Regions from separate parts of the Kitasatospora sp. NPDC059817 genome, predicted to be linked through region 4. Evidence: riboswitches for the same ligand, from Rfam matches in the RefSeq annotation. Region 4 holds a riboswitch; each other region holds the start of a gene.
The links. Region 4 has a riboswitch for cobalamin ahead of ACFV61_RS13220 (ribonucleoside-diphosphate reductase subunit alpha). Riboswitches for the same ligand answer to the same signal wherever they lie in the genome.

Region 1 (8,055 bases), on a different contig from region 4:
AGTCCGGCCGCGCGCTGCGACCGGGCGAGCGCGTCCCGCCCGCCGGTGGCCCGGCCGTCGGTCACCACGACCAGCAGCGGGCGGCGGCTCGGGTCGCGCAGCCGCTCCACCCGCAGGACCTCGTGCGCGCGCAGCAGGCCGGCGGCCAGCGGGGTGCGGCCGCCGGTGGGCAGCGACTCCAGCCGGGCCGCGCCGACCTCCACGGACGAGGTCGGCGGCAGCGCCAGTTCGGCGTCCGCGCCCCGGAAGGTGATCATGCCGATCTTGTCGCGCCGCTGGTAGGCGTCCATCAGCAGGGACAGCACGGCGCCCTTGACGGCGGTCATCCGCTGCCGGGCGGCCATCGAGCCGGAGGCGTCGACGACGAACAGCACCAGGTTGGACTCCCGCCCCTGGCGGACCTGTTCGCGGAAGTCGTCCTTGCGCAGCACCAGCGCCCGGCCGGCCCGCCCGCGTGCCGCCTGGTGCGGCGCGGCGGCCTGCAAGGTGGCGGTCAGGTGCAGGCGGCTGAGCGTGCCCTGGGGGCGCCGGGCGCGCACGGTGTGCCCGCCGGTGGTCTCGGCGGGGGAGCGGCGGCCCTGGGCGCCGTGGCCGGTGCCCTGCACGGTGAACAGCTTGGTCCGGTACGGGTCGCCGGCCGCGACCGGCGCCGACTCCCGGGCGGGGGCGGGGTGTTGGGTCGGTACGGGCTGCTGGAGCGGCTCGTCCGGCTCGGCGGCCGATGCCTGCGGGCCGGAGGTGGGCTCGGGGGCCCCGCCGCCGTCCGGGCCGCCGCCGGGGCCGCCGTCCGGGCCCGGACCGTCGTCCTCGGGGCCGTCGCCCTCGCCGTCCCCGTCGCCCTCGGCCTCTCCTGAGCCCCCGAGCTCCCCGGACCCCTCGGGCTCCGAGGGCTCGGAGGGCTCCGATGGCTGTGCGGGATCCTCCGGCTGCGCGTGCTCCTCCAGCGTCCGGTCGAGCTGCTCCTCGTCCAGCCCCGGAGCGTCGAAGGGGTTGCGGCGGCGCCGGTGCGGCAGCGCCAGCTGGGCGGCCTTGCGGACGTCCTCCTCCAGCACCTCGGTCCGCCCGTCCCAGGCGGCGAGCGCGACGGCGGTGCGGGCCATCACGATGTCGGCGCGCAGCCCGTCCACCTCGAACGCGGCGCACACGGCGGTGATCTGACGCAGCGCCACATCCGTCAGCTCCACCTTGGGCAGCAACTCCCGGGCGGCGGTGATGCGTTCGGCGAGCGCCTGCTCGTCCGCGGCGAACCGTGCGGCGAAGCCGGCCGGGTCGGCGTCGTAGCCGAGCCGGCGGCGGACCACCTCGGCGCGCTCGGCCGGGTCCCGGGTGGCGGCGATCTCGACGGTCAGGCCGAACCGGTCGAGCAGCTGCGGCCGCAGCTCGCCCTCCTCGGGGTTCATCGTGCCGACCAGCAGGAAGCGGGCGGCGTGCCGCACCGACACGCCCTCGCGCTCGACGTACGAGCGGCCCATCGCGGCGGCGTCCAGCAGCAGGTCCACGACGTGGTCCTGGAGCAGGTTCACCTCGTCGATGTAGAGCACGCCGCGGTGCGCCTTGGCGAGCAGCCCCGGCTCGTACGCCTTGACGCCCTCGGCGAGCGCCCGTTCCAGGTCGAGCGAGCCGACGATCCGGTCCTCGGCCACGCCGACCGGCAACTCGACCAGCTGGGCCGGGCGTTCGGACGCCGAAGGGCGGTCGTGCGGCCCGTCCGGGCACTGCGGGTCCGGCGCGGACGGGTCGCAGGCGAACCGGCAGCCGTCGACGGCCGCGAGGGTCGGCAGCAGGCCGGCCAGCGCGCGCACCATGGTCGACTTCGCGGTGCCCTTCTCGCCGCGCACCAGCACGCCGCCCACGGCCGGCGAGACCGCGTTGAGCAGCAGGCCGAGCCGCAGGTCGGGCATGCCGACGATCGCGGTGAACGGATAGCGGACGTCACTCATGCATACTCCCCAGGTGCCCCGGGCGCCAGGAACGGCAGCGATCCGGCCGCCGGCACCCCGCCCTCGATCAGCTTCCACAGCGCGTCGGTGTCCGCGTGCTCCTCGATCAGGTCGCCCAGCCGGTCCAGCCGGGCCTCGCGCGCCTCGGCGAACGAGGTGTCCGGTGCCGGCACGAACGCCCGGCCCGCCAACGCGGCGACCTCGCGCAGGAGTTCACGACGGAAGCCGTCGTTCTCCAGCGCGCCGTGCCAGGTCGTGCCCCACACCGGGCCGACCCGGCAGCCGTCCAGGCCGTGCCCGTCGTCATCGGAGAAGAACGGCTCGCCCCCCTCCACGGCCACCACCCCGTGGTGGATCTCGTACCCCTCGACCCGCTGCCCGTACGCCGTGCCGACCGGGCGCGCCAGCACCTTCTCGGCGCCGAACCGCACGTGCGTCGGCAGCAGGCCCAGGCCCTCGACCGAGCCGGCCCCGGACTCCACCTCGTCCTCGATCCCGCGCGCCAGCATCTGGTAGCCGCCGCAGACCCCGAGGACCGGCAGCCCGGCCGCCGCCCGCGCCTTCAGCGCCGGCTCCAGGCCGCGTTCGCGCAGCCAGGCCAGGTCGGCCACGGTGGCCCGGGTGCCGGGCAGCACCACCAGGTCGGCGTCGGCCAGTTCCTCCGGCCGGGTCACCCAGCGCACCAGCACGCCGGGCTCCTGCGCCAGGGCGTCCAGGTCGGTGAAGTTCGACAGCCGGGGGAAGCGCACCACGGCCACCCGCAGTACGTCCGCCCCGAGCGGGCCGCGGCCGTCGACCCGGTCCACCACCGTGGACAGGTCCAGCGAGTCCTCGGCGTCCAGCCACAGGCCCGGCAGCATCGGCAGGGTGCCGAGCACCGGACGGCCGGTCAGCCCGTGCAGCATGTCCAGGCCGGGCGCCAGCAGCCGCGCGTCGCCGCGGAACTTGTTGACGAACCAGCCCGCCACGTGCCGCTGGTCCTGCGCCGACAGCAGCGCCAGCGTCCCGTACATCGCCGCGAAGACGCCGCCGCGGTCGATGTCCCCGACCACCACCACCGGCAGCCCGGCGGCCGTCGCCAGGCCCATGTTGGCGATGTCCCGGTCCCGCAGGTTGATCTCGGCGGGCGAACCGGCGCCCTCGCAGACCACCACCTCGTAGCGGCGGCGCAGATCCGCCAGGCACTCCAGCGACCGTTCCAGCAGGACGGGCTTGCGCTCGCGGTAGTCCAGCGCGCCCACCTCGGCGACCGGCCGGCCCAGCAGCACCACCTGGCTGCGGCCGTCCGCGCCCGGCTTCAGCAGCACCGGGTTCATCGCCGCCTCCGGCTCCACCCGGGCCGCCTGCGCCTGCATCGCCTGCGCCCGGCCGATCTCGGCGCCGTCGGCGGTGACGAAGGAGTTCAGCGACATGTTCTGCGCCTTGAACGGCGCGACCCGCACCCCCTGCCGGGCCAGCCAGCGGCAGATGCCCGCGGTCACCACGCTCTTGCCCGCGTCCGAGGTCGTCCCGGCGACCAGCAGTGCGTTGCTCATGCCCTTCCCCTCCACCGTGTCGTCAGCAAGCGCAGCGCGACGTGCCCCGCGACCGTCGTACCCAGGGCCAGCGCGCCCACCCGCCGGGAGAGCACGCAGGCCCGCTCGATGTCGTCCGCCGTCACCGGGCGCAACTCCGCGCCCAGCACCGGCCGGTGCTCCACCCGCTCCCCGTACTGGAGGGTCCCGCCCAGCCGGACGCCCACCGCGCCCGCGAAGGCCGCCTCCGCCTGGCCCGCGTTCGGGCTCGGGTGCGCCGAACCGTCCCGCCGCCAGACCCGCCAGGCCGTTTTCGGCTGCGGCGCGGCGGCCACCGTGAGCAGCGCCGTCAGCCGGGCGCCCGGCCAGCCCGCCACGTCGTCGAGCCGGGCCGAGGCCCAGCCGAACCGGGCGTACCGCGGCGAGCGGTGGCCGACCATCGCGTCCAGCGTGTTCACCGCGCGGAACGCCAGCAGCCCCGGCGTGCCCGCCAGCGTGCCCCAGACCAGCGCGTTCACCACGGCGTCCGCAGTGTTCTCGGCGACCGACTCGACCACCGCGCGGGCGATCTGCGGCCCGTCCAGCGCGCTCGGATCCCGCCCGCACAGGTGCGGCAGCCGTTCCCGCGCGGCCGCCAGGTCACCCGTGGCCAGCGACCGGCCGATGGTGCGCGCCTCCCGGGTCAGCGAGGTGCCGCCCAGCACCGTCCAGGTCGCGGCGGCCGCCAGCGCGGCCCGGCCCAGCGGACGCCGGCCCACCGTACGGTCCAGGGCCACCGCGCCGGCCGCGACCGCGCCCACGCACAGCGCCGTGTACCCGGCGCCGGCCACCCGGTCGTCCTGCCACACCCGCCGCTCCAGCCGGGTCGCCGCGCCGCCGAAGACGGCCACCGGGTGGCCGCGCCGGGGGTCGGCGAAGCGGGCGTCCGCGGCGAAGCCCGCGGCGGCGCCGAGCGCGAACGCGGCGGCGCGGGTCAGCGGGCGCACGGCGGGTTCGGCGGAAGGCCGCGTCGGGTCCGGCGGGTCGGGGCAGCCTGCATCGCGTGCGTGTCCTCACTCAGGGTCCGCGCCCTGGATCGACGTACCGGGGGCGAGAGTCTCCTGGCTTCCGGGTCGGACGCACCCCCGGGCCTTCCAGCGGCTTCTGACGGTCCGCCGTGGCAATGTTCCGAGCGTGCTCCCCGGTGACAGTGGCGGGACCGCGCCGGACTCGCACCGGCTTCCTCTGCATGCCTCCGTTTGGCCCCAGGATCCCATCACGCGGCCGAACCGGGAGTCAACCGAGGTCACGGAGGGGTTGGTCACACCTCGGAGCCCTGTCGCCGGTGCCGTTCTCGCCCGCCCGAGGCCCGCCCCGCCCGACGCCCCGCCCGCCTGACGCCCCGCCCCGCCCGACGCCCCGCCGTACCCCGGACGGCCCAGCCCGGTGGCCGCCCGCGCGGCCCCCCGGTGAACTGGTGCCCGAACACCGTCCGAGCAGCGCCCGGACACCGCCCGGACACCGTCCGGTCCAAGAGCAGCCAAGACCAGCAGAGCGGGGAGCGATATGCGTTGGGGAACCGCGGCCGTCGTGGCGGCCGCCGTCGTCGGCGCCGGGGCCGCCGTCCTGGTGATCGGCCGTCGGGCCTCCGAACGGCTGGTCCACCCGGCGAGCGCCGTCCGGGAGTCGGGCCCCGTCCTGGTGCGGAGCCTCGCCGCGGGCCGGATCACCTTCAACCGCCGCCCCGAGAGCCTGCGCCCCGGCCGCTGGGCCGTGGAGTGGGACGACCACGGCCACGCCGTCGTCGAGGACGTCCTGCACAGCGACGAGAACGGTGTCACCCGCCGCCTCGTCCGCGCCGACCGGGGCACCCTCACTCCCGGCACCGAGGTCCGCTTCACCCCCCGCGTCCACCTCGGCGACCCCACGGAGGCGCTCGGCCTCCCCTTCACCGACACCGCCGCCGACGGCGAACTCGGCGCCCTCCCCGCCTGGCGCCTCGACGGCAAACGCGGCACCTGGGTGATCCTCGTCCACGGCCCCGGCGCCGACCGGCAGCAGACCCTCCCGGTCCTCCCCGTCCTCGACCGCCTCGCCCTGCCCGCCCTCGCCGTCACCTACCGGGGCGACCAGGGCGCCCCCGCCTCGCCGGACGGGCTCGGCCACTTCGGCGAGACCGAGTGGCGCGACGTCGAGTCGGCGGTCCGGCTCGCCCTCGACAGCGGCGCCGGCCGGGTCATCCTGTACGGCTGGTCCCTCGGCGCCACCATGGCCCTCCAGACGGCCTCCCGCTCCGCCTGGGCCCATGCCATCAGCGGCCTCGTCCTGGACTCGCCGGTCCTCGACCTGCCCGCCACCGCCCGCCGCGGCGCCGCCCGGGCCGGCTACACCGGCGCCGCCGCCGAGCTCGGCGCCCTCGCGGCCGAGGGCCGTACCGGCGTCGACCTCGCCGACTTCAGCCGCATCGCCGAGGGCGCCGACCTGCGTGTCCCCACCCTCCTCCTGCACAGCCCCGACGATCAGGTCGCCCCGTTCCGCGCCGCCGAGCGCCTCGCCGCCGCCCGCCCCGGCGTGGTCAGCCTCCGGCCTTTCCCGGGCGCCGACCACGCCACCCTCTGGAACTCGGCCCCCACCCACTACACCGAACTCCTCCGCCGCTGGCTCACCCCCCTTCTCTGAACCCAGCCCCCCCCGCACGAGAAGTCACACCGACAGGGCCTCTGTACGAAACCCGGACCTCACCCGTCAGCCACGGAGTGTGACCGGTCGGGCGGGTAGCGCGACCGCCGCCGCAAGGGTTGAGCCGGGATGGCATGCCCCCGCCACCTGTTTCCGGCCAGGCGGTTTGCCTCTGTTGCCCGATTGTTGCCCGATCTTGGGGAGGCGCCGTCGACGGCCGCCCGTCCGTACAGCCAACCGGATGTGACAGAAGGCCGGTACAAGGGGAAGACTGCTCGACGTGACGTCTCGGAATCCGCGCGACCGTGATGCCCCGCTCCCTCCGACGATCGGTACTGGTGCGACGGTGACCCGTCTCCCCGGTACGGCCCACCGGCCCGCCGCCGGCAAGCCGGGCGGGGCCGGGGTACCCCGCCGACGAGGGCCCGCTGCGGCGCCCGGTCGGGGGAGGGTTCCCGTACCGGAGGGCTTTCCCGCGCCGGCCGAGCTGGCGCCGCTGGCCCGCCGGATGCTGGTGGACGCCGTCCGGATCGCCCGCTGGGCGGGGGACCTGGAAGAGGTCGACAAGCGGGGCGAGCTGCTGCCCGACGACGCCCGTGCGGCGGGTCGGGCGCTGGCCATGACGGTCGGCGCCGCCGCCAAGGCGTGGGGGCAGGCACTGCTGGTCGGCCTGGTGGAGGCCAGGGACGGCGGTGCGGTCCCGGGCTGGCGCCTGCACGCCTGGGAGCACGACGACGAGGCGGTGGTCCGCGGCTGGTCGGCGCTGTTCGACGCCTGGACGCTGCTGGCCCCGGTGCCGCCGGCCGCTCTGCGGGGCGTGTTCGCGGTGCTGGCCGGCCAGGCGGTGGACCAGGCGCCTCAGTTGCTGTCGTTCCTGCACCTGGTGGCAGGTCCGGTGTCGGACGGCGAACTGCTGGAGCTGCTGCGCCGGGGTCTGGACGAGCGCCGGGTGGGCGGCACGGACGGTTCGGGCCTGTCGCCCGTGCCGCACGCCGCCTCGGCGGTGTCGGCGGTCCGCGGCACGTGCCGGGAGCCGCAGATCGACACCCCGCCGTCGCCGGCGGACGTGGCCGCGGTCCTGGACTGGATGCTGGACGGCCTGGCGGCCGTCGGGGCCGTGGTCCGCAGGGACGAGGCCGCCGAGCTGTCGCCGCTGGGCCACTGGGCGGTGCGGGCGAAGCTGGAGGAGATCTGCACGGTCGCGCAGACCGCGGCCGGGCACATCGAGCAGAGCGCCTTCGAGCTGTTGAACGCCTGCGCGGACTACTCGCCGGGCCCGGCGCGGGCCGAGTTCCGCGCCTGGGTGGCGGCCCGTCCGGCCGATCGGGCGGTGGCGGAGCTGCTGGACGCGGCACAGGGGGACGACGCGCTGGTGCGCGGGCTGGCCTTCGAGGCGCTGCGGGTGGCCGGCGGCCCGGCGGAGCAGGCGGTGCGGGGGTCGGTGGACGAGCCGGTGCTGCGCCCGTACGCGCTGCTGTGGCTGGCGGAGCGCTCGGACGAGGGGGTTTCGCCGGCGGACGTGCTGGGGGCGGAGGACGCGGCCTGGCTGTGGGTGGACACGGCGGCGGCGGTGCTGGACCACGGCGAGACGGAGCTGCTGGTGGGCCACGTCGAGGGCGCCGCGGCGGGCGATCCGGTGCGGCTGTTCGCCCGGGCCCGGCAGTCGGGGCACCCGCGGGCGGCCTCGGTGCTGTCGGCGGTCTCGAGCGTGCACCCGGATCCGGGTGTGGCGCGGGCGGCCCGCCGCTCGGCGTTCAGCGTGCACACCGGCGGCGCCTAGCAGCGCCCGCCGACGCCTAGCAGCGCCCGCCGAAGAGCGAGCACAACGAAGAGGGGGGGGGGGGGGGGCGGCGCGCGGGCGGCCCCGCGCCGAGCGCGCGACGGCCCCCAGGGGGCGGGCCCCCGCCCCGCGCGGGGGCGCGCGCGCGACGCGGGGCCGCGGG
Region 2 (5,435 bases), on a different contig from region 4:
GGGCGTCTGGCCGTACACCTTGTCGTCCGGGAAGGCGTTCTTGGGGAAGGCCTCCACCGAGTCCACCGAGAACACCGCGACCGTGCCGTCCGCGCGCCCCACCTCGATCTGCTGGTCCGGTTGCAGCTGGCTCAGCATCACGAACACCGCCGGGCCCGTGGTGGTGTCCACGTGCCCGGCGACCACCGAGCTGCCGAGCTCGCCCGGGGAGACACCGTCCCGGTACCAGCCGACCAGGTTGTCGTCGTCCGGCGGCGGCGCGGTGAGCTGGCCCTCCGGATTGAGCGTCAGCTCGGTGAACGGGGCGTCGACGCCGATCTGCGGGATCCGCAGCCGGGTCGGGTTGGCGCGGCCCAGCGACGGTGGCGCAGGGGCCGGGTCCTGGGCGGCCTCCGCAGGGGCCTCCGCGGGGGCGTCCGCAGGGGCCTCCGCGGGGGCGTCCGTGGGGGCGTCCGCGGGGGTGGTGGCCGGTGGGGACGGGCGGGGGGTGGCCGGCGCGACGATCGCCGGGGGACGGATCACGCCGGACGCCGAGTTGGCTTTCGGCGTGGTGTCGACCGAGTTGTACATCAGCAGCAGACCGACCGCCGCCGCACCGATGCCGGTGCGCAGCAGTCGGGACATTCCAGGGACGGGACCGCCCATCGCTCCTCTTTCTCCATTCCCATGCGCAGCCGGGCCGGTGACGGCCCGAAAAGGTCCAGAAGGTCCAAAACGACCCGCCGCCCCCGTGCGCGCCGCCCTGGTGGGGAGGCGCGTGGGGGCGGCGTCAGATGCCGGACGTCAGATGGTGGCGCCGGTGTTGCGGCGGTTGCGGCGCAGCGCGTACGCGCCGGCCCCGAGGCCGCCGATCAGGAGGACGGCGCCGGAGGCGAGGCCGCCACCGGACAGCGTGGTGCCGGTCTCGACCATCGCCAGGCCGCCACCGCCGGCGTGCACGCCGCCGTGCGGGCCCTTGCGGCCGTGCTCGCCACCACGGCCGTGCTCGCCGCCGCGGCCCTCGCCGCCCTTGTCGCCGCCGCGGCCCTCGCCGCCCTTGTCGTCGCCACGGCCTTCGCCGCGGCCGTGCTCGTCGCCACGGCCCTCGCCGCGGCCGTGCTCGTCGCCACGGCCCTCGCCGCGGCCGTGCTCGTCGCCACGACCCTCGCCGCGGCCGTGCTCGTCGCCGCGACCCTCGCCGCGGCCGTGCTCGTCGCCACGGCCTTCGCCACGGCCGTGCTCGTCGCCACGGTCGTCGCCGCGACCGTGCTCGTCGCCGCGGTCGGACTGGTCCTGCGAGGTGAGGCTCTTCGCCTGGTCGGCGGAGCCGTCGGCGAAGGCCATGGGGGTGCCGACGGTGAGAACGGCGGCGACAGCCGCCCCGGCGAGCAGAGTGCGTGCAGAACGCATGAGGTTGATCCTTCCGATACACAGGCCCGCGATCGCCGGCACGGCGCCGGACAAGGGAATTCGTGGGAACTGCGTCTGATTCACCGTCAACCACCGCGACGTCCGCCGCCACCGGAGAGTGGCGACTTGGGTACGGACTGTGCTCGATTCGAGTGGAGTCCCGGCCCGGTTCACCCGGGTGCCCCAGTGAGACGGGTGAAAAGGATTCGCGGCGGTCCGGGCCGAGTCGGTCCTGTGCTGACGGCGTGTCGGTCCGTCCCGAAGGCGCTGACGCCGCGTCGGGCGGGTCCGGGACGATGCTGACGCCGCGTCGGGCAGGCCCGGGAAGGCGCTGACGCCACGTCGGGCGGCTCGGATGGTGCTGACGCGCCGTCGGGCGGGCGTGGGTGGCACTGACGCCGCGTCGGGCGGGCTCGGGCGGCGCTGACGCCACGTCCGATCGGGCCGGACACGCACGTGGGGCCGGCGCCCCCCCGGGGGCGCGGGGGGGCCCCCCCGTCGCTGCTCGCAGCCGTCGCTGCTCGCAGCCGTCACTACTCGGCGGCCGCCCAGCGCTTCTCCACCCGCGCCAGCTTCCAGTAGGCGATCGCCGCGGCCCAGACCACCACGAACAGCCCGGCGATCGCGTAGCCGACGTTGTCCAGCGAGATGCCCGCGATCCAGCCGGTGACCGGGTCGGTCAGATCGAGCTTCTCGTGCAGCACGCCGACCAGCTCGATGGTGCCGATGACGAAGGCCACCGCGATCGACAGCCCGGTGATCGTCAGGTTGTAGTAGACCTTCCGGACCGGGTTGGCGAAGGCCCACTGGTACGCGAAGTTCATGAACGTCCCGTCCAGGGTGTCGAACAGGCTCATCCCGGCCGCGAACAGCAGCGGCAGGCAGACGATCGCGTACCAGGGCAGCCCGGCCGCCGCGCCCGACCCGGCCATCACCATCAGGGTGACCTCGGTCGCGGTGTCGAAGCCCAGCCCCAGCACCATGCCCACCGGGAACATCTGCCCGGGCCGGGTGATCGAGCGGGTCGCCCGGTTCAGCACCCGGGCCATGAAGCCGCGCGAGTTGAGGTGCTCCTCCAGCTGCGCCTCGTCGTACGACCCGGCCCGCATCGCCCGGAACACCTTGAGGATACCGAGCAGCGCGGCCAGATTGAGCGCGCCGATCAGGTAGAGGAACACGCCGGAGGCCGTCGTGCCGACCATCCCGAGCCACTTGTGGGTGGTCGAGTCGTCGTCCATCAGCGTGCTGGCCAGCTGCGCGCCGCCCGCCACCAGGGCGGCCATCAGCACCACCATCGAGGAGTGCCCGAGGGCGAACCAGAAGCCGACCGAGACCGGCCGCTTGCCGTCCGCCATCAGCTTGCGGGTGGTGTTGTCGATCACCGCGATGTGGTCGGCGTCGAAGGCGTGCCGCATGCCGAGGGTGTACGCGGTGATCCCCAGGCCCACGCCGAAGACCTGGGTGCCGACCGCGTAGTTGTGGGGCGCGACCAGGAAGATGAGCGTCCCGAACGCCACCACGTGCATGGCCAGGATCACCCCCATCAGCCCGGCCGTGCGGACGGTGTCCTCGCGCTTCCAGCGGAACGTGGGCAGCACGGACGGTGTCGCCGGCGCCTCGGCGGCGGCGGTTTCGGGCAGGGTCATTCGGGTCACGCTCCAGCACCTCGTGGAAACACTTCGTGAGATGCCGTGGCCGGTCTCCTGGCTTACGGGGGTCCCGTACCCGCCTTCCCAGGTGCGCGAGGCTCCCAGTGGCGTCGTGGGTACGGACGTCTCTCCATCGTCGACGATCACGATGGCCCGATCACAGTGGCGAGGGCCGCTCCGGACTGGGACCCCTGAGGATCCGTCACCGGTCTTCCCGAGCACCACGGCGGGGAACACCGTAGGGGCCAGGACCCACCCTTGCAAGGCTGCGCACCTGCGCAGGTGTCCAGGATCACAGGCCCCCTCCTGCAACAATGTGCGCATGCATCTCGTACCGGCCGACCGCGCGGGCCACCGCACCATCGACGGACACCGGGTCTGCGAGGCCATCGCCGCGATCGGCGACCCCGCGCACGTCCGCACCTGGGCCGAGCGGTTCTCCCTGCTCGCCGACCCCGGGCGGCTCGCCCTCCTGCTCGCCCTCCACCGGGCCGGCCCGCTCGCCGTCTCCGACCTCGCCGTCGCCACCGGCATGCGCGACCCCGCCGTGTCCCAGGCCCTGCGGCTGCTCCGCACCGCGGGCGTGGTCACCGGGGACAAGGACGGGAGAGTCGTGCGCTACCGGCTCGTGGACGAGGCCATGCGCCCCCTCCTCGACGCGTGCGCCGCCGCCGAACACCACGAGCCCACCGCGGCCGTCGGCTGACCGGCCCCCCGGAGGACACGCCGGGGCCCGGCCGGAGCAACCGCGGACCCGGTCAGGCCGCCTGGCAGGTGGGGCACCAGAAGAGGTTGCGCGCGGCGTGCTGCTCCGCCCGGACGTCGGTGCCGCAGACCAGGCAGGGCATCGCGGCCCGCCGGTAGACGTACACCTCGCCGCCGTGGTCGTCGACGCGCGGCGGGCGGCCCATCGCCTCGGGGGTGTGCTCGGGCCGGACGGTGTCGATCCGGCCCGCGCCGACGCCCTCGTGCATCAGGGCGACCAGGTCGGCCCAGATCGCGTCCCACTCGCCCCGGGTGAGGTCGCGGCCGGCGCGGTACGGGTTGATCCCGTGGCGGAACAGCACCTCGGCCCGGTAGACGTTGCCCACCCCGGCCAGCACCTTCTGGTCCATCAGCAGCGCGGCGACGGTCGTCCGGCTCGCCGATATCCGGCGCCAGGCGGCCTGCGGATCGGCGTCGGCGCGCAGCGGGTCGGGGCCCAGCCGGGCGGCGACGGCGGCCTTCTCCGCGCCGGTGACCAGCGCGCAGGTGTTGGGGCCGCGCAGGTCGGCGTAGCCGTCGTCGTTGGCCAGCCGCAGCCGGACCAGGCCGACCGGCTCGGGCGCGGGCCCGGTGCCGAAGGCGAAGCCGCCGTAGAGGCCGAGGTGGACGTGCACCCAGCCGCCCTCCTCGAAGCCGAGGAACAGGTGCTTGCCGACGGCTTCGGCCGCGGTGAGCAGCTGCCCGTCGATGGCCTTGGCCTCGTCGGCGAACCGGCCCTGCGGGCTGGACACCTCGACCGGGCGGCCGCCGAAGGCCTTCCGGTTCTCGGCGGCGAGGCGGTGGATGATGTGGCCTTCCGGCACGGGCGTCAGCTCCCCCGGGGTGGTTCGACAGGACCCGCACATCATCGCAGTCGGCACCGACAGCGCCGGATCGTCGCAGGTCAGCGGACCGGCATGCCCATCAGCCGGGCCAGGATGACGCGGTCCAGCTCGGCGGCGGTGCCGGCCACGTCCAGGTACGAGTTGTCGATGATCGGCAGCCCGGAGTTGTACCAGCCGGCCATCCGGCCGTGGATCCGCGCCACCTCCTCGTCACCGAGCCGCCGGGTGCCGCCGCGCCGGGCGTTGCGGTGCAGAACGGAGTCCAGGCTGGGCAGCAGCACGACCGGGATCATGCCGGGGCCGATGTGCCGCTTCCAGCCGCCGAGGCCGATGGCCGGGCGGTCCGGGAAGACGGCGTCGTCGATGATGCAGGAGATGCCGTTGGCGAGGTAGTTGCGGCAGGCGAAGCCGCAGGTGCGGCGGGCCAGCCGGTACTGCGCCTCGGAGGCGTTGTTCCAGCCGGACTGCGGGTTGGCGAAGCCGGACTGCACCCACTCGCGGACGTCGTCCAGGCTGATGTGCGCGGTCGGGCTGGGCCGGCGCTCGGCCCAGTACCGGGCGACGGTGGTCTTGCCCGCCCCGGCCGGGCCGATCAGCAGGACGGCGATCGGACTGGCGGGCGCGTGCCGCTGCGGCGGGTGGGCGGGGAGTTGCACGGGCGCGCCGGAAGGCAGCACGAAGTGCCCGGTGGCCCCGACGGGGACCGGCGCACTGGGCGCGGGCGCGGGTGCGGCCGGAGCGGGCGCGGAGACAGGAGCCGGAGCGGGCGGCACGGGAGCAGGCGGCACCGGAACGAGCGGCACCGAAG
Region 3 (8,055 bases), on a different contig from region 4:
GTCGAACCGCCCGGCACCACGGCCAGTCGCGGGACCTTCTCGCCCGGGCCGTGCGTGAGCAGCCCGTTCACCACCTCGTTCACGGTGCCGTCGCCGCCGAGCGCCACCACCAGGTCGACCGTGCCGTCCTCCGAGGCCTCGCGGGCCAGGTCGCGGGCGTGGCCCCGGTACTGCGTCTCGGCCACCTCCAGCTTGAGGTCGCTGCGCAGCGCGTGGATCAGTACGTCCCTGGTGCGGCCACTGGTGGTGGTGGCCTTGTGGTTCACGACCAGGAGAGCGCGCATGGGGAAAGCCTACGGGTCGGTACGGACCAACCGGCGGCTACCCTGCTGGAGTGACCGCAGAATCCTCCGCACCCGTACCCACGGCGGGCCCGGCCCGCCCCTTGGCGCTGACCGTGGGCGCCGCCATCACCGCCCTGGAGGGCGCCGCGCTGGCCGTCGTCGGCGTCTGGGACATGGTGTCCGCGCTGTCCGGCCAGTCCAAGCAGCTCGCCCTGAACGAGTTCGGCGGCCTGGTCATCGTGCTGCTCGGCGTGCTGCCGGTGCTGGCCGCCCGCGCGCTGCTCAAGGAGCGCCGCTGGGGCCGCAGCCCGGCCGTGCTCACCAACTCGATCTGCCTGCCGATCGGGTACTACATGCTGGAGAGCGGCGGCGCGATGATCGGTGTCGGTGTGCTGGTCGGCCTGCTCGGGCTGGTCGGCATCGGCGCGCTGCTGAACCCGAAGTCGACGGCGGCCCTGTACGCGTCGCACGAGGGCTGAGCGCACAGGGCCGCCGGGGGTCGGCCGCCGGTTGAGCGGCCGTCAGTCCTACTCCTCCACCAGGAGCTTCTCCCGCAGCTGGGCCAAGGTCCGGGCCAGCAGGCGGGACACGTGCATCTGGGAGATCCCCACCTCGGCGGCGATCTGCGACTGTGTCATGTTCCGGAAGAACCGCAGCACCAGGATCTTCTGCTCCCGGGGCGGCAGTTGGGCCAGCAGCGGCTTGAGCGACTCGCGGTACTCGACGCCCTCCAGCGCCTCGTCGGTGGCGCCGAGGGTGTCCGCCACGGCCGGCGACTCGTCGTCGCTGTCCGGGACGTCCAGGGACAGCGTGGAGTACGCGTTGGCGGACTCCAGGCCCTCCAGGACGTCCTCCTCGGAGATCCCCAGGTGCTCGGCGAGCTCGTGCACCGTGGGGGAGCGCCCGTGCCGCTGGGAGAGCTCGCTGGTCGCCGTGGTGAGCGACAGCCGCAGCTCCTGGAGGCGGCGCGGCACCCGGACCGCCCAGCCCTTGTCGCGGAAGTGCCGTTTGATCTCGCCGACGATGGTCGGCGTGGCGTAGGTGGAGAACTCGACCCCGCGCTCGTGGTCGAAGCGGTCCACCGACTTGATCAGGCCGATGGTGGCGACCTGGGTCAGGTCGTCCAGCGGCTCGCCCCGGTTGCGGAACCGCCGGGCCAGGTGCTCGACCAGCGGGATGTGCATCCGCACCAGCTGGTTGCGCAGCTCGACGCGCTCCGGGGAGCCGTCGGGCAGCGCGGACAGCCGGACGAACAGCGCGCGGGCCGCCTCCCGGTCCGGTGCGCCCGAGCGGTGCGGGGCCGGGGCTGGCGCCTGGACGGGCACCGCGGTGCGCAGGTCCGCGGCCTCGTCCGCCGGATCGGACGGGGGCGGGGATGCGGGCGACGGTTCAGACGTCGGCTCGGTCGGGTGGCTCATCCGGTGGGCGTCCTTCGGGTGCGCATCGTCGTTGGCGGCGAGGCCAGGAACGCTCGCCTGGGTCGGTACGGCAGGTCCCGCCGTCGCGAGGCCGGTACGGTCCAGATCACTCACGGCCATTCCCCCGTTCCGTTCCGGGAGCACCGGGGCCCTCGGGCCCCGGCATCGTCTCGTTGGTCGTACCGCGTGGGGGGCGGTACCGGGCGCCGCCCGCCCGGCCCCTGATCGGGGACCGGGCGGACGGCCCTTGTGCGGTGCTGGTCGACGCCCCGGCTAGTGGGCGACGGGGCCGCCGCGCTTCTTGTGCAGGCTGATCGACACGGTCTTGTCCTCGCCGACCGAGGAGTCGACCTCGCCGGCCAGGGCGGAGAGCACCGTCCAGGCGAAGGTGTCCCGTTCGGGCGCCTTCCCGTCGGTGGTGGGGGCGGTGACGGTCACCTTCAGCGAGTCGCCGACCAGCCGGAACTCGCAGGTCAGGACGGAGCCTGGCACCGCCTGCTGGAGCAGGATGGCGCAGGCCTCGTCGACCGCGATCCGCAGGTCCTCGATCTCGTCGAGGGTGAAGTCGAGCCGTGCCGCCAGGCCGGCCGTCGCTGTTCGCAGGACCGAGAGGTAGGCACCCGCCGCGGGCAGCCGGACCTCCACGAAGTCCTGCACTCCGGGCTCGCCGTCGATCTGGGACACCCTCACCTCCTGGGTGACGCGCTGTGCTTCCGGGCCGGTGGCCGCGGCACTGTCTGTTGCTTGGCTCAACTGCTTCGCCCCAACTGTCCAGAGGGGTGGTGCGGTACGTACCGGTCATACCCTTCGCGGGACGACCGGACGCCGCGTATCCGCCTGAGACCTTACCGCCTTCCGCACGCCGGCCGGGGCTCGGGAGTCACTCATGGTAAGCCATCGCGACGCAGGGTGGCAGGGGTTCGGACGGTCCGTTCAGTGACCGCCGCCGGCGGCGGCGAGCGCCTCGCCGGTGAGCCGGTAGACGGTCCAGCCGTCCATCGGTACCGCGCCGAGGGACTTGTAGAAGTCGATCGAGGGCGTGTTCCAGTCGAGCACCGACCACTCCACCCGCGCGTAGCCGCGCTCGACGGCGATCCGCGCCAGTTCCAGCAGCAGCGCCTTGCCGTGGCCGCCGCCGCGGGACTGCGGGCGGACGTACAGGTCCTCCAGGTAGATCCCGTGGGTGCCGCGCCAGGTCGAGAAGTTGAGGAACCAGACCGCGAAGCCGACCGGCTCGCCGGTGGCGTCGTCCTCGGCGATCAGGCCGAACAGCGCCGGGTTGGCTCCGAACAGGGCGTCGCGCAGCTGCTCCTCGGTGGCCACGGCCTCCTGCGGGGCCTTCTCGTACTCCGCGAGCTCGCGGATCAGGGCGAGGATGACGGGAACGTCGGTCACGACGGCGGTGCGGATCATGCCGCGAGCCTACTGCGCGCCCCCGCCCGCGGCCCAGGCCCTGATCGGGGCCCGGGCCGGGGGCGGGCGGGTCAGCGGGCCGGGACGGTGCGCAGGTAGTCGGCCAGCGCGGTGATCGCGGCCGGGTTGCGCGGGCTCTCCACCAGGTCGACGTAGTCCAGGACGAAGATCCGGTCGTTCCTGACCGCCGAGACGCCGGCCAGCGGCGGGAAGGACTTCAGGAAGGCGCGCTTGGCGTCGGCGCCGGTCTCGCCGTAGTTGTTGATCAGGATCACCTCGGGGTCGCGCTGCACCACGCTCTCCCAGCCGACGGTGACCCAGGTGTCCGCGAGGTCGCCCATCACGTTGGCCCCGCCGGCCTTGGCGATGATCTCGTCGGCCGCGGCGAACTTCCCGGCGGTGTACGGCTTGTCCTGCCCGCTGTCGTACAGGAACACGGACGGCCGGCGCTCGGGCTGCGGGGCGGCGGCGACCTGCGCCTTGAAACCGGCGACCAGCTTGTCCGCCCGGTCGCGGACGTCGAAGATCTCGCCGAGGTTGGCCAGGTCGGTGTAGAGCGCGTCCAGCGGGGACATCACACCGCGCTCGGTGCCCTTGCCGCTGCGGCAGGACTCGCTGAGCACGTACGAGGGGATGCCGAGGTCCCCCAGCGCCTTCGGGGTGAAGCCGCGGCCCTCGTCGAAGCCGTAGTGCCAGCCGGCGAAGACCAGGTCGGCCTTGGCGCCCAGCACGATCTCCTTGGTGATCTCCTTCTTGGAGAGCCACGCGGTCTGCTGGTAGCCGTCCTTCCAGGCGACCTGGTCGACCCGGCCCTTGTCGTCGGGCATCACGTAGCCGGCCATCCGGTCGGCCAGGCCGAGGGCGAGCATCAGCTCGGTGATGCCGACGTCGTTGGTCACCGTCCGGGCGGGCTTCTGCGGGAAGGTGAGCTTGGTGCCGCAGTTCTCCACGGTCACCGGGTAGTGGGCGGAGGCGGCGGTGGCGTCGCCGCTCGGGGCGATCTCGGCGCCGCAGGCGGTGAGCCCGAGGGTGAGCAGGGCGGTGATGGCAACGGCCTTGGTGCGCACGGGGGTTCCTTCGGGGGGGCGGGTCAGATCCGGTCGAAGAGCAGTTGGACGGAGCCGGTCACCGGGTGCCGGACGGGGGTGGCCCGGACGCCGAACACCTCGGCCAGCAGGGCGGGTCGGAGCACCTCGGCGGGCGGCCCCGAGGCGACGATCCGGCCGGCCCGCAGCACGTACAGCAGGTCGCAGTGGCCGGCCGCCAGGTTGAGGTCGTGCAGCGCGGTGAGCACCGTCGGGCCGGCCTCCCGGACCAGCGCCAGCACGTCCAACTGGTGGGCGATGTCCAGGTGGTTGGTGGGCTCGTCCAGCACCAGCAGCCGGGGCTCCTGGACCAGCGCGCGGGCGATCAGCACCCGCTGCTTCTCGCCGCCGGACAGGCTCAGGAAGCCCCGCCCGGCCAACTGCTCGGCGCCGACCTTGCGCAGCGCCTCGGTGCAGCGGGCGTGGTCGTCCGCGCCCGGGCCGCCCAGGCCGCGCCGGTGCGGCAGCCGGCCCATGGCGACCACCTCGGCCACCGTGAAGTCGAACTCGGCGGAGTGCTCCTGGGGGAGTGCGGCCACCCGCCGGGCGGCCTCGCGCGCGGTCAGCGCGTGCAGGTCCGTGCCGTCCAGCAGGACGGCCCCGGCGGCCGGCCGCAGCGCCCGGTAGACGCAGCGCAGCAGCGTCGACTTGCCGCTGCCGTTCGGTCCGATCAGTCCGACCACCTGCCCGGCGGCGGCGTCCAGGGCGACGTCGTGGACCAGCCGGGCACCGGCCAGCTCGACCGAGACGGAGTCCAGGGCGAGATCCATCAGCGGCCTCCGAAGGAATAGCCGCGACGGCGCATCAGCAGCAGGAAACAGGGCACCCCGAGCACTGCGGTGACCACCCCGACCGGCAGTTCGGCGGGCGCCAGCAGGGTGCGCGAGACGATGTCCACCCAGACCAGCAGCAGCGCCCCGGCGAGCGGCGCGACCAGCAGCACCCGGCGGTGCCCGGCGCCGACCAGCATCCGGGCCAGGTGCGGCACCATCAGCCCGACGAAGCCGATCGCCCCGCTGACGGCCACCACCGTGCCGGTGACGGCGGCGGTCACCACGAACAGCTCGCGGCGCAGCCGGTCCGGGTCCACGCCCAGCGAGGCGGCCGTCTCGTCGCCCATGGCGAGCGCGTCCAGCCGGCCGGCGGCGCAGGCCAGGTACGCCAGGCCGGCCAGCACGGTGGCGGCGGCGATCGGCACCGAGCCCCAGGTGGCGCCGCCGAGGCTGCCGAGCAGCCACATCATGGCGTCCCGGGCGGCCTCGCCGCGGGCGGCCGCGAAGACCATCAGCGCGGTGACGGCGGAGAAGCCGTAGGAGAGCGCGGTGCCGGTGAGCACCAGCCGCAGCGGGGTGAGCCCGTAGGCCGTCCGCGCCGCGAGGTAGACCAGCACCATGGCGACCAGCGCGGAGCCGAACGCGGAGGCCGAGATCGCCCACACCCCGAGCGAGGCGAAGGCGCCGAGCAGCAGCACCGCGTTGGCGCCGACGGCCGCGCCGGAGGAGATGCCGAGTACGAACGGGTCGGCCAGCGCGTTGCGCACCAGGGCCTGGACGGCGACCCCGGTGGCGGCCAGCCCGGCGCCGACCACGGCGGCCAGCACGGCGCGCGGCAGCCGGATCTCCCAGACGATCGCGTAGGCGGCGGCCTCCTCCGCCTCCAGCCGTCCGCCCGTCAGCCCGGCGGCCAGCAGCCGCAGGACGCGGGGCAGGCCGATCCCGGAGGCGCCCAGCGCCACGCCGCAGAGCAGCGAGAGCAGCAGGGCGGCGGCCAGGCCGACGGCGAGCGGGAGGGCGGGTATTCGGCGGGCGGGCGGGCTCGTTGCGCCACTGCCCGCGGCTGCGGTGCTGCTCACGGTGCGCCTTGCCTCGGGCCGCGGGTGCGCGGGGGCGGCACCGGTCGGGCGCGGGCCCGGGCGCCATCCCCTCGCAGTCCACGGCGAGTTGTCGGGAGTTCAGCGGCCGGGGGCGATCGGGCTGGCACGGCCCCGAAGGCCGTGCTCACCGTTGCGGGTCAGCGCCGGATTCACACCGGACTTCCCCCTCGGACGCCCTGGCAGCATAACAGCCACTCAGGCTAGGCAACCCTTACCTGACTCGGATGGGGCGTGAACGCATGACCGCCCCCGTCCGGGCTCGCGGACGGGGGCGGTCGGGTGGCGACGCGTCAGGCTCAGGCCTGCTTGGTCTCCCAGAAGATCTTGTCGACCTCGGCGATCAGGTCCAGCAGGGCCTGGCCGGTGGCGGGGTCGGTGGACGCCTTGGCGGCCGAGGCGGCCTTCAGGGTGTCGTTGATCAGCTGGTGCAGCTGCGGGTACTTCTCGAAGTGCGGGGCCTTGAAGTAGTCGCTCCACAGCACCGAGATGTGGTGCTTGACGGCCTCGGCACGCTGCTCCTTGATGATCAGGGCGCGGGTGCGGAAAGCCGGGTCCTCGTTGGCCTGGTACTTCTCCTGGGTGCCCTTGACCGACTCGGCCTCGATCCGGGCCTGCGCCGGGTCGTACACGCCGCAGGGCAGGTCACAGTGGGCGTGGGCGGTGGCGCGCGGTGCAAACAGACGAGAGAACATGGGAGTCCTTCCTTAGATCGTCTTCCCGCGCCCGAGATTACCCTTCCGCCCCCGGGGTTTCGCGATCGGGCGGTGGGCCTAGGGCAAAAGGCGGACCCGGAACCGGGGTAATCCGGACATCGAACGGATCGAACGGGGTGACGGTCCGTACGGCAGACTGGGACCGGGCGGTCCGGGAGGAGGAGTCGTGGCGCGGAGCACGGAACCGGCGGGCACGGAACCGGCGGGCACGGAACCCCGGGGGCGGGGCGGCGGCGCGGTGCCGTTCGGGCTGGTCGACGTGGCGGGCCCGTCGATGGTCCCGACCCTGCGCGAGGGCGACCAGTTGCTGGTGCGCTACGGCGCGCCGATCCGGCCCGGCGCGGTGGTGCTCTTCCGGCACCCCTTCCAGCAGGACCTGCTGGTGGTGAAGCGGGCCGCCGAGCGGCGTCCGAGGGGCTGGTGGCTGCTGTCCGACAACCGGCCGGTGGACAGCGACAGCCGAAGCTACGGCCCGGTCCCGGACGAACTGGTGCTCGGCCGGGTGCTGCTGAGGCTGCGCCCGCGCCCGGCCTGGCTGGCGCCGGGGCGGCGGCTGGAGCGGCTGCTGCTGAGCACCCGGCTGGCCCGGGTGCCGGGCCTGGCCCGCCGCCTGGGCGTCTGGGCGGAGCAGCTCTGACCCCCTGGGCCCTGCCGGGGACCTAGCCGGCGGCGCCGAGTGCCGCGGCCTCGGCCTCCTGGCGCTTGCGGGCCCGGTACGCGGCGACGTTGGCGCGGGTCGCGCAGCGGTCCGAGCAGTAGCGGCGGGAGCGGTTGGTCGAGGTGTCCAGGTAGGCGTTGCGGCAGGGCGCGGCCTGGCAGATGCCGAGCCGGTCGGCGCCCAGCTCGGTCAGGTGGACGGCCAGGCCCATGCAGGCGACCGCGCTGAAGTGCGCGGTGGCGGTCGGCGAGTTGTCGGCCAGGTGCAGGTGCCAGCGCGGCCGGCCGGCGTCGTCCAGGTAGTCGTGCCCGGAGACCAGCGGGCTGACCGGGTACTCCATCAGCAGGCTGTTCAGCAGGTCGACGCCCCGGATCTCGTCGCCCTCGGCGGCGGCCTCGAAGACCCCGCGCAGCCTGGTCCGCACCGCCCGCAGCCGGGGCAGGTCGGACTCGTCGGCCTGTGCGGCGGCCCGCGAGGAGTCGGAGAACAGGCCGCGCACCGCGTCCACGGACGTCAGCGTGTCGGTGCCGCGTTCGGGCTCCTCGGTGTTCACCAGCCGAACGGCGAGATCGGCGTACGAGGCGAGCTCCACGGAGGTCCTTCCAAAAGGT
Region 4 (8,055 bases):
CCAGGCCCCAAGCCCAGCGCTCGCGCTGCTTGAGGAAGTCCTTGACCCCGGCCGGCGAGGCGCCGTAGCAGCGCCCGTTGAACCAGTCGCTGCGGCCCGGGTAGCGCTGGCAGAAGTTCAGCGCCATCTGGGCGTCCTCGACGATGGTCTTCGGGCCGAAGTCCCAGCCGATGGTGGCCTCCACCGAGGAGCGCATCAGGAGCAGTTCGCCGTGCACGCCGGCGATCGGGGTGCCGGTGCCGGTCATCGCGCGGAAGCGGGCGATGTCGTCGGCCGGGCGGATCGCGTCGGCGAGCCAGGTGAAGGTGGAGACGGCGTTCTCCCGCGGGTACGTCAGGATGCCCTGCGCCATGTGCTTGGCGTCGTCCCCGGCCCGGCGCTGCCGGTTGACGAACTGCGCGACGGCGGCGGCGGTGTCCGGGCCGACGCCGGTGTCGTCGTCCATGTGCAGCACCCAGACGTCGTCCTCGGCCTCGCCCTCCTCGATCCGCAGCTCGTGCGAGTAGTGGTTGGCACGGGCCTTGAACTTGGTGCCGTTGGCCGTCTCGTAGGCCTTCGGCACGGTCACCACCCGGATCAGCGGATTGCGGGCGGCCAGCCCGTCGATCTTCTCGGCGGCCGCGCAGCCCTCCTCGGTGAGGACGTCCACCCGCATCCACGGGAAGTAGGCCGGCAGGTGCTCGACGTACGAGAGCACCGAGCGCTCCAGCGCCGGATAGGTGTCGTGGCGGCCGATGGTCGGCACCAGCACGATCAGGAAGTCGTCCTCGACCGGCACGGCCGGCGTCATCCGGCTCACCTGGCGCAACCGGCGGCGAACCATCAGCACACCCTGGAAGCCGATCAGGACGCCGAACACCGGCATCCCCCACAGGATGGTGATCGTCCAGCCGAGCGGGGTGGGGTTGGGCACGTAGGCCCAGACCGAGAAGGCGAAGATGACCGTGAAGGAGAAGTAGAACGGGAGGACCCGGGGCTTCCACGACATCTGTCGCTCGGCGAGCCGGGCGGCCTCGCGGGACGTGGTGAGCACCGTCCGTGCGGGGGCTGTCGATGGCATGGCGAAAGTCGCTCCTCGTCTGCTGTCGGGCCGATCCCCTGCGGGAGCCGGGTCGTTCGTGGGCGGTCCGGGGTTGCGGCGGTCCAGTCCCGCGGAGGTTCGGGGCTGCGGAGGTTCGGGGCTGCGGCGGAGGTTCAGGCCTGCGGCGGGCGGTCCGTCGGCGGGCGGTCCGTCGGCGGGCGGTCGGCGGGGGGCGCGACCGGGCCGGGGGCGACCGGACCGGGCGTCACCGGCGGCGCGGCGGGCCACGGCTGCTGGGCGAGCGTCGACGGGTGCGGGGCCGGCTGGGTGGGCTGCTGCGCGTACGGCACCGGCTGCGACGGCTGGGCCGGCGCCGGCTGCGGCCAGGCGGCGGGCTGCGACTGCGGCGCCGGGGGCTGCTGCGGCCACGCGGGCTGCGGCTGCTGCTGGAACGGCGGCTGCGGTGGCCAGGCGGCCTGCGGCTGCGGCTGCGGCTGCGGCGGCTGTTGCTGCGGCCAGGCGGGCTGGTGCTGGAACGGCTGCTGCTGGAACGGCTGCGGGCCCGGGGCCGGCTCGGCCGGGATCGTCTGCAGCAGCGACCAGTGCAGCTGTCCGCCTGACGCCGCGGCGGCTTCCGGCGCCCCCCGCTCCCGCCACTTCAGCCGGGCCAGCAGCAGGATCAGCGCCGCGGTGACGACCACGCCGAGCGCGAAGGTCGCGAGCTTGAGGCCGCCCTCGGTGGTGCTGGTGAACCACTCCCGCTGCGGCTTGTCCAGGAGTGCGCCGGTCAGGCTGCGCACCCGGTTGTACCCCTCGACCAGTGCGACGCCGGCCGCCACCCCGAGCGCCCAGGTGCGCCCGCGGAGCAGCAGGATTCCCGAAACCAGGTAGATCAGGCCGTAGTTGAGGCTGCCGGTCTCGGCGTCCACCGAGGTGCCGCCGTAGTAGAAGATGCCTTTGACGTAGGTCGCGAACCCGACCTGGCCGAAGCAGTTGTACGCCGCCCAGCCGAGCAGCACCACGCCCCAGCCGACGGCGATGCCGCCGGCCGCGCGCATCGCACGCGCCTGTCCCATCCCGCACCCCCGCCCCGCCGGGCCCGTCCCGGCGTCAGCCCCTCGGCTTCGCCGCCACAGGATGCCACACGGCACAACGGACACGGTATTCCGGCCGTTCAACGGAATTCAGTGGTGTAGCACACCTCGCGGCGACCGGCTCGGCGGACGCACGGGGCGGCTCGACGAACGCGCGGGGCGGCTCAACGGACGTGCAGGCCGCCCCAGTCGACGTTCGCGCCGAACGGGCCGGCGCCGCCGGTGAGCGCCAGCGGGCTGTGGTAGGTGGCGTTGACGTCCGCGCCGGAGTTGCGCGGCTGGTCCGGCGTCAGGTTGTCCGAGGTGAGCGACTGCCCCCAGACCGTCCAGATCGTCCAGGGCGTGCGCCGCAGCGTGTCCGGCTGGCGGGAGTTGACCGGGACGGCGAAGGACTCGGCCAGGATCCGCGGCTTGCCGTAGGCCGCGAGCCCGTCGTAGTACCGCTTGGTCCACACCTCGCCGGTGCCGATCGGGTGCGCGGGGCTGCCGCTGTAGTCGTCCACCCCGACCACGTCGACGTACTGGGAGCCCGGGTAGTAGTCCCACGGGTCCGCGCCGGGGGCTCCGTCCCAGGACACCGGCGTCCAGACGAACAGCAGGTTGTGCAGGCCCCTGGTCTCCACCAGGTAGCGGTAGGTGATCCGCCACAGCGCCTGGTAGTCGGCCGGCTTCTGGCCCGACCACCAGAACCTGCGGGCGCAGTCCTGCACGTTCATCTCGTGGTACGGGCGCAGCAGCACCGGCACGTCGTGGGCGGCCAGGTACTCCAGGTGGTCGGCCAGGTAGGACAGGTCGGTCATCAGCGCGCGGTACTCGGGGGTGTCGTGCGCGCTGTCGACGACGCGGCCGAACCAGCCCTTGTCCTTCGCGGCCGGGGAGTTCGAACAGAGCACCTGCTCGAAGGACTTGACGTCCGAACCGGGGTAGGGCTGGTGGAAGGACATGCCGACGATCCCGGCCGGCCCCCCGCCGTTGTCGGGCAGTTCGGTGGTGGTGCCGTCGCAGTTGTGCTGGACACCGGCCGTGCCGTAGCTGCCGTCGTCGGCGCGCGGGTGGCCGGACCAGACGGCGGAGAGCAGGTCGACGGCGTCGTCGGTGTACTGCCAGCCGGCCCGGCAGGTGGGCCACCGGCCGGCCGAGTAGGAGCGCGGGTCGCCGACACCCCAACCGGTCTGGCCGTAGCCGGGGCCGAGGTCGGTCTCGACGAAGCCGGGCAGCTTGCCGGTGAGGTCGGCGGCCTTCTTGTAGTAGTAGCCGACCTGCTTGGTGCCGCGGTAGTCGCCGTACTCGGGGTTGTTGCGCTCGTTGTGCGCCTCGACGTGCTGGCCGATCACCGTCCCGCCGCTCTGCCCGGTGCGGGCCTGCCCCTCCAGGTCGGCGAGCAGCTGCTGGACGGCCCGGGCGTTCGGCGAGGCCTGCGGGTCCCGGGCGAGCAGGTCCCGGCCGACCTCCGGCGGCAGGGTACGGCCGGAGAAACCGACCGCCACCGGGACGCGGGCGGGCTGTTCGCCGTCGGCCCGGCCGTCGCGCTGCAACAGCGCCACGGCGCCCGCGGCCACCACGACCCCGGCCGCGGCCAGGACGGCGGGCTTGCCGCGCAGGGCTCTGGGCAGGGCCACGGACCGCTCCTCCGGTTGCTCGCCGGCACCGGCCCAGGCGGACACAACCGGAACACTCGTGCGAATGACTGCCCCGAGAGCCTGCCACACTCCCCCGGCCCCGGCGAGCGAACCCGCCGGGGCCGGGGTGTCACGGCGGATCAGCCGGCCGCGGCGGCTCCCGGCGCACCCGGCGCGGCCGCGGACGCGGCCTTGGCGCGCTGGAGCAGCTGGCCCTTCACGTGCTCGCCGAAGCCGGCGGCCGCCGCGGTGGCGGCGGCGTCAGCGGTGTCGCCGCCCTTCGCCGAGCCCTCGACCGTGAAGTAGGCGTACCGGCCCAGGGTGTTGTGCGTGTTGGTGCAGCCCGGCGTGGCGCAGAAGGGCGGCGCGCCCGGCGCGACGGCGCCCTTGAGGTGGCCGGTGTAACTCTTCATCGAGGTCTCGGCCTGGATCTTGTGGTCGAAGACCGCGACGCCGACGGTCACCGCGCTGTCGCCGGAGACGTAGGTCGCCCGGAGCACCTTCTGGCAGCCCTGGTCACCGAGGACCTTGCCGAGCCCGCCGGTCGTCGAGTTCCCGTCCCAGCAGGGCGAGTCCAGCGAGACGAAGGTCCGGTTCCAGGTGGCGCCGTTGACCGTCACCTGGAGTGCGGAGAACAGCGCCCCCGCGTCCTGTGGTGCCGGGTCGGTGGCGGCCTCCCAGATCGGCTTCGACGGGTCGTCCGGCGCGCCGCCCGGGGTGCCGGCGGCACTTGGCGCGGCACTCTGGGCGGCACTCGGTGCGGCACTCGGCGCGGCGGAGGACGGCCGGTTGGAGGCCGAGGCGGTCGGCCCGGCGGTCGGCTTGTCGCCGTCGCCCTTCGTCAGCAGCACCGTCCCGCCCGCGACCAGGCCGCCGACCAGGACGACCGCGACCGCCACGCCGAGGGCCCGCAACCGGCGGCGGCGCTTGTCGTCCGCCGCGTTGCGGTCCGCCAGCGCCTGCCAGTTCGGCTCGGCGCGCTGCGGCGCCTGGGGCTGCGGGTACGGCTGCGGGTGCGCCTGCGGGTGCGCCTGCGGGTGCGCTTGGGGATGCGGCTGGGGGTTCGGCTGGGGGTTCGGCTGGGGGTTCGGCTGCCACTGCGGCGGCAGCTGCTGCCCCGGTTGGCCCGGCTGCGGCAGCGGAGGCTGCCCCGGCGGACCGGGCTGCGCCACCGGCTGCGCGGGCGGCACCGGAGGTCCGTACGAGGCCGGCGGCGGCCCGAAGCCCCCGCTCGGCGGCAACACCGGACCGGGCACCACCGGCGGCTGCTGACCGTGCGCGTCCCCCGGCCCGGTGGGAGGCGTTCCCTGCTGACCCTGCCCGGGTGCGCCAGTTCCGTCGCTCACGCGCCCCCTCGCTTCGCTCGATGATCGCTTCGCGAAACGCGCCCCTCGGCGCTTCGCTCGCTCATGCGCCCAGATCGTAGGGCATGCCCCCGCCAGCCGGTCCGCCCGGTGACCGTTCCGTATCGAAACCAGGACGCCGGAGCCCGGAACCAGGGCCCCGGGAGCCCGGATCCGAGGCGCCCCAAGGCCACGACCCGCCCCCTCCCAGCACCCCCGGTTATCGCGCCGACACACCGCGCCATACTACATGTGGGGTCGCATCAGAGAGACACCACAAGATGTATGCTCAATCCTGCTGTCGATGCAGGGGAACCCGGTGCGAATCCGGGACTGCCCCGCAGCGGTGAGCGGGCGGCTCCAGCAGCCGCACCGCGAGTCCGAGTACCTGCCGACGGTGTGCGCACGGGCCCTCCCGCAGAGGCCGCGCCAGCACGAGAACTACCTTCCGGGCCTCGCGGGCGGGCCGGGGACGCCACTGTCGCGCGACGCTTTCTGCGTACGTGCCGTGCTCCCCTGCCCCGAACGGCCCGGTACCCCCCGATCACCGCCGCCGATCGCCGCCAGGAGAGAGCGCCTTGACCACCGCTGCCTCAGCCACCCTGCCCGCCCCGGGCACCGGCCCCGCCCCCACCGACCCGACGGTCTCCGACCCCGGCGGCGCGCTCCTTCGGCTGCTCACCGACCGCAGCGTCGATCTCCCCCAGGTGGACCCCGGCCATGTCGCCGCCGCCGCGCTGCGCGGCCGCCACGCCGGCTCGGACTTCGCCGAGCTGCGCGGGCTGGCCGTGGACGCCGCCGCGTCGATGATCGCCGAGGACCCCCAGTACTCGAAGCTGGCCGCCCGGCTGCTCGCCCTGGAGATCGTCGACGAGGCGAACAGCCAGGGCTCGCGCTCCTTCGCCGCCTCGATCGCCGTCGGCCACGACGAGGGCCTGATCGGTGACACCACCGCCGCCTTCGTCGCCAAGCACGCCGCCGCCCTGGACGCCTTGATCGACGCGCACGGCGACGACCGCTTCGAGTACTTCGGCCTGCGCACCGTGCAGTCCCGCTACCTGCTGCGCCACCCGATCACCCGCAAGGTCATCGAGACCCCGCAGCACTTCCTGCTCCGCGTCGCCTGCGGCCTGGCGGTCGGCGACAGCGAGCAGTCCGTGCGCGAGGTCGCCGAGCTGTACGGCCTGATGAGCCGGCTGGAGTACCTGACCTCCTCGCCGACCCTGTTCAACTCCGGCACCCGGCACCCGCAGATGTCGAGCTGCTACCTGCTCGACTCCCCGCTGGACAACCTGGACTCGATCTACAACCGCTACGCGCAGATCGCCCGGCTGTCCAAGCACGCCGGCGGCATCGGCCTGTCCTACTCGCGCATCCGCTCGCGCGGCAGCCTGATCCGCGGCACCAACGGCAAGTCCAACGGCATCGTCCCGTTCCTGCGCACCCTCGACTCCTCGGTCGCCGCCGTCAACCAGGGCGGCCGCCGCAAGGGCGCGGCCTGCGTCTACCTGGAGACCTGGCACGCCGACATCGAGGAGTTCCTGGAGCTCCGCGACAACACCGGCGAGGAGGCGCGGCGCACCCACAACCTCAACCTGGCGCACTGGATCCCGGACGAGTTCATGCGCCGGGTCAACGCCAACGAGGACTGGTCGTTGTTCTCCCCCGCCGACGTGCCCGAGCTCGTCGACCTGTGGGGCTCCGACTTCGACGAGGCCTACCGCAAGGCCGAGCTGGCCGGCAAGGCCGTGCGCACCATCCCCGCGCAGACCCTGTACGCCCGGATGATGCGCACCCTGGCGCAGACCGGCAACGGCTGGATGACCTTCAAGGACGCCTCCAACCGCGCCGCCAACCAGACCGCGCTGCCCGGCCGCACGGTGCACTCCTCGAACCTGTGCACCGAGATCCTGGAGGTCACGGACGACTCCGAGACCGCCGTCTGCAACCTCGGCTCGGTCAACCTCGGCGCCCACGTCGCCCCCGGGGCCTCCGTCGACGACCTGCTCGGCGCCATGGACTGGGAGCGCCTCGACGCCACCGTCCGCACCGCCGTGACGTTCCTCGACCGCGTGGTGGACATCAACTTCTACCCGACCACCGAGGCCGGCACCTCCAACTCCCGCTGGCGCCCGGTCGGCCTCGGCGTGATGGGCCTCCAGGACGTCTTCTTCAAGCTGCGGATCGACTTCGACTCCGCCGAGGCCGCGCGGCTGTCCACCCTCATCGCCGAGCGCATCATGCTCACCGCGTACGAGCGCTCCGCCGACCTGGCCGAGCAGCTGGGCCGCCACGAGGCCTACGGCGAGACCCGCGCCGCCCGCGGCGAACTGCACATCGACCACTTCCCGACGGCCGCCCCGCAGTGGGCCGACCGCTGGACCGCACTGCGCGCCCGCATCGCCGAGACCGGCCTGCGCAACTCGCTGCTGCTGGCCATCGCGCCGACCGCGACCATCGCGTCCATCGCCGGCGTCTACGAGTGCATCGAGCCGCAGGTCTCCAACCTGTTCAAGCGCGAGACGCTGTCCGGCGAGTTCCTCCAGGTCAACCCGTACCTGGTGCGCGAGCTCAAGGAGCTCGGCGTCTGGGACCAGCAGACCCGCGACGCCCTGCGCGAGGCCAACGGCTCCGTCCAGGAGCTGGGCTGGCTGCCCGCCGAGGTCCGCTCGCTCTACCGCACCGCCTGGGAGCTGCCCCAGCGCGCGCTGATCGACCTGGCCGCGGCCCGCATGCCGTACCTCGACCAGAGCCAGTCGCTGAACCTGTTCATGGCGGCGCCGACCATCGGCAAGCTCAGCTCGATGTACGCCTACGCGTGGAAGGTCGGTCTCAAGACCACCTACTACCTGCGCTCGCGCCCGGCGACCCGGATCGCCCAGGCCGCCTCCGGTGCCGCCCGCGCCGCCGCGCCCGCGTCCGCGTCCGCGCCCGTGCCGGTGAACACCCCGACCCTCACCCCGGAGGAGGAGGCCGCG

Region 1: it holds a riboswitch for cobalamin, as region 4 does, so the genes downstream of both, ACFV61_RS29000 (cobalamin biosynthesis protein) here and ACFV61_RS13220 (ribonucleoside-diphosphate reductase subunit alpha) in region 4, are expected to answer to the same signal.
Region 2: it holds a riboswitch for cobalamin, as region 4 does, so the genes downstream of both, ACFV61_RS04285 (HoxN/HupN/NixA family nickel/cobalt transporter) here and ACFV61_RS13220 (ribonucleoside-diphosphate reductase subunit alpha) in region 4, are expected to answer to the same signal.
Region 3: it holds a riboswitch for cobalamin, as region 4 does, so the genes downstream of both, ACFV61_RS25380 (iron ABC transporter permease) here and ACFV61_RS13220 (ribonucleoside-diphosphate reductase subunit alpha) in region 4, are expected to answer to the same signal.

Annotation. Positions count from the first base shown of each region.
Region 1 is NZ_JBHWIR010000183.1:2-8,056, reverse strand. Features, by position in the region: gene ACFV61_RS29010 (putative cobaltochelatase) at 1-1,940, opposite strand, end outside; gene ACFV61_RS29005 (cobyric acid synthase) at 1,937-3,475, opposite strand; gene ACFV61_RS29000 (cobalamin biosynthesis protein) at 3,472-4,440, opposite strand; cobalamin riboswitch at 4,548-4,680, opposite strand; gene ACFV61_RS28995 (alpha/beta hydrolase family protein) at 5,000-6,112, shown strand; gene ACFV61_RS28990 (hypothetical protein) at 6,459-7,892, shown strand.
Region 2 is NZ_JBHWIR010000011.1:67,258-72,692, forward strand. Features, by position in the region: gene ACFV61_RS04275 (class F sortase) at 1-624, opposite strand, end outside; gene ACFV61_RS04280 (hypothetical protein) at 784-1,389, opposite strand; gene ACFV61_RS04285 (HoxN/HupN/NixA family nickel/cobalt transporter) at 1,923-3,035, opposite strand; cobalamin riboswitch at 3,065-3,279, opposite strand; gene ACFV61_RS04290 (metalloregulator ArsR/SmtB family transcription factor) at 3,361-3,744, shown strand; gene ACFV61_RS04295 (Fpg/Nei family DNA glycosylase) at 3,797-4,606, opposite strand; partial or broken gene ACFV61_RS04300 (AAA family ATPase) at 4,687-5,435, opposite strand, start outside.
Region 3 is NZ_JBHWIR010000135.1:12,946-21,000, forward strand. Features, by position in the region: gene ACFV61_RS25345 (diacylglycerol kinase family protein) at 1-284, opposite strand, end outside; gene ACFV61_RS25350 (hypothetical protein) at 335-763, shown strand; gene ACFV61_RS25355 (RNA polymerase sigma factor SigF) at 812-1,816, opposite strand; gene ACFV61_RS25360 (hypothetical protein) at 1,976-2,386, opposite strand; gene ACFV61_RS25365 (GNAT family N-acetyltransferase) at 2,636-3,115, opposite strand; gene ACFV61_RS25370 (ABC transporter substrate-binding protein) at 3,187-4,182, opposite strand; gene ACFV61_RS25375 (ABC transporter ATP-binding protein) at 4,206-4,970, opposite strand; gene ACFV61_RS25380 (iron ABC transporter permease) at 4,970-6,052, opposite strand; cobalamin riboswitch at 6,142-6,281, opposite strand; gene sodN (superoxide dismutase, Ni) at 6,370-6,765, opposite strand; gene sodX (nickel-type superoxide dismutase maturation protease) at 7,061-7,423, shown strand; gene ACFV61_RS25395 (CGNR zinc finger domain-containing protein) at 7,446-8,036, opposite strand.
Region 4 is NZ_JBHWIR010000049.1:1,126-9,180, reverse strand. Features, by position in the region: gene ACFV61_RS13240 (glycosyltransferase family 2 protein) at 1-1,060, opposite strand, end outside; gene ACFV61_RS13235 (hypothetical protein) at 1,195-2,097, opposite strand; gene ACFV61_RS13230 (glycoside hydrolase family 26 protein) at 2,280-3,734, opposite strand; gene ACFV61_RS13225 (hypothetical protein) at 3,875-4,924, opposite strand; cobalamin riboswitch at 5,346-5,488, shown strand; gene ACFV61_RS13220 (ribonucleoside-diphosphate reductase subunit alpha) at 5,656-8,055, shown strand, end outside.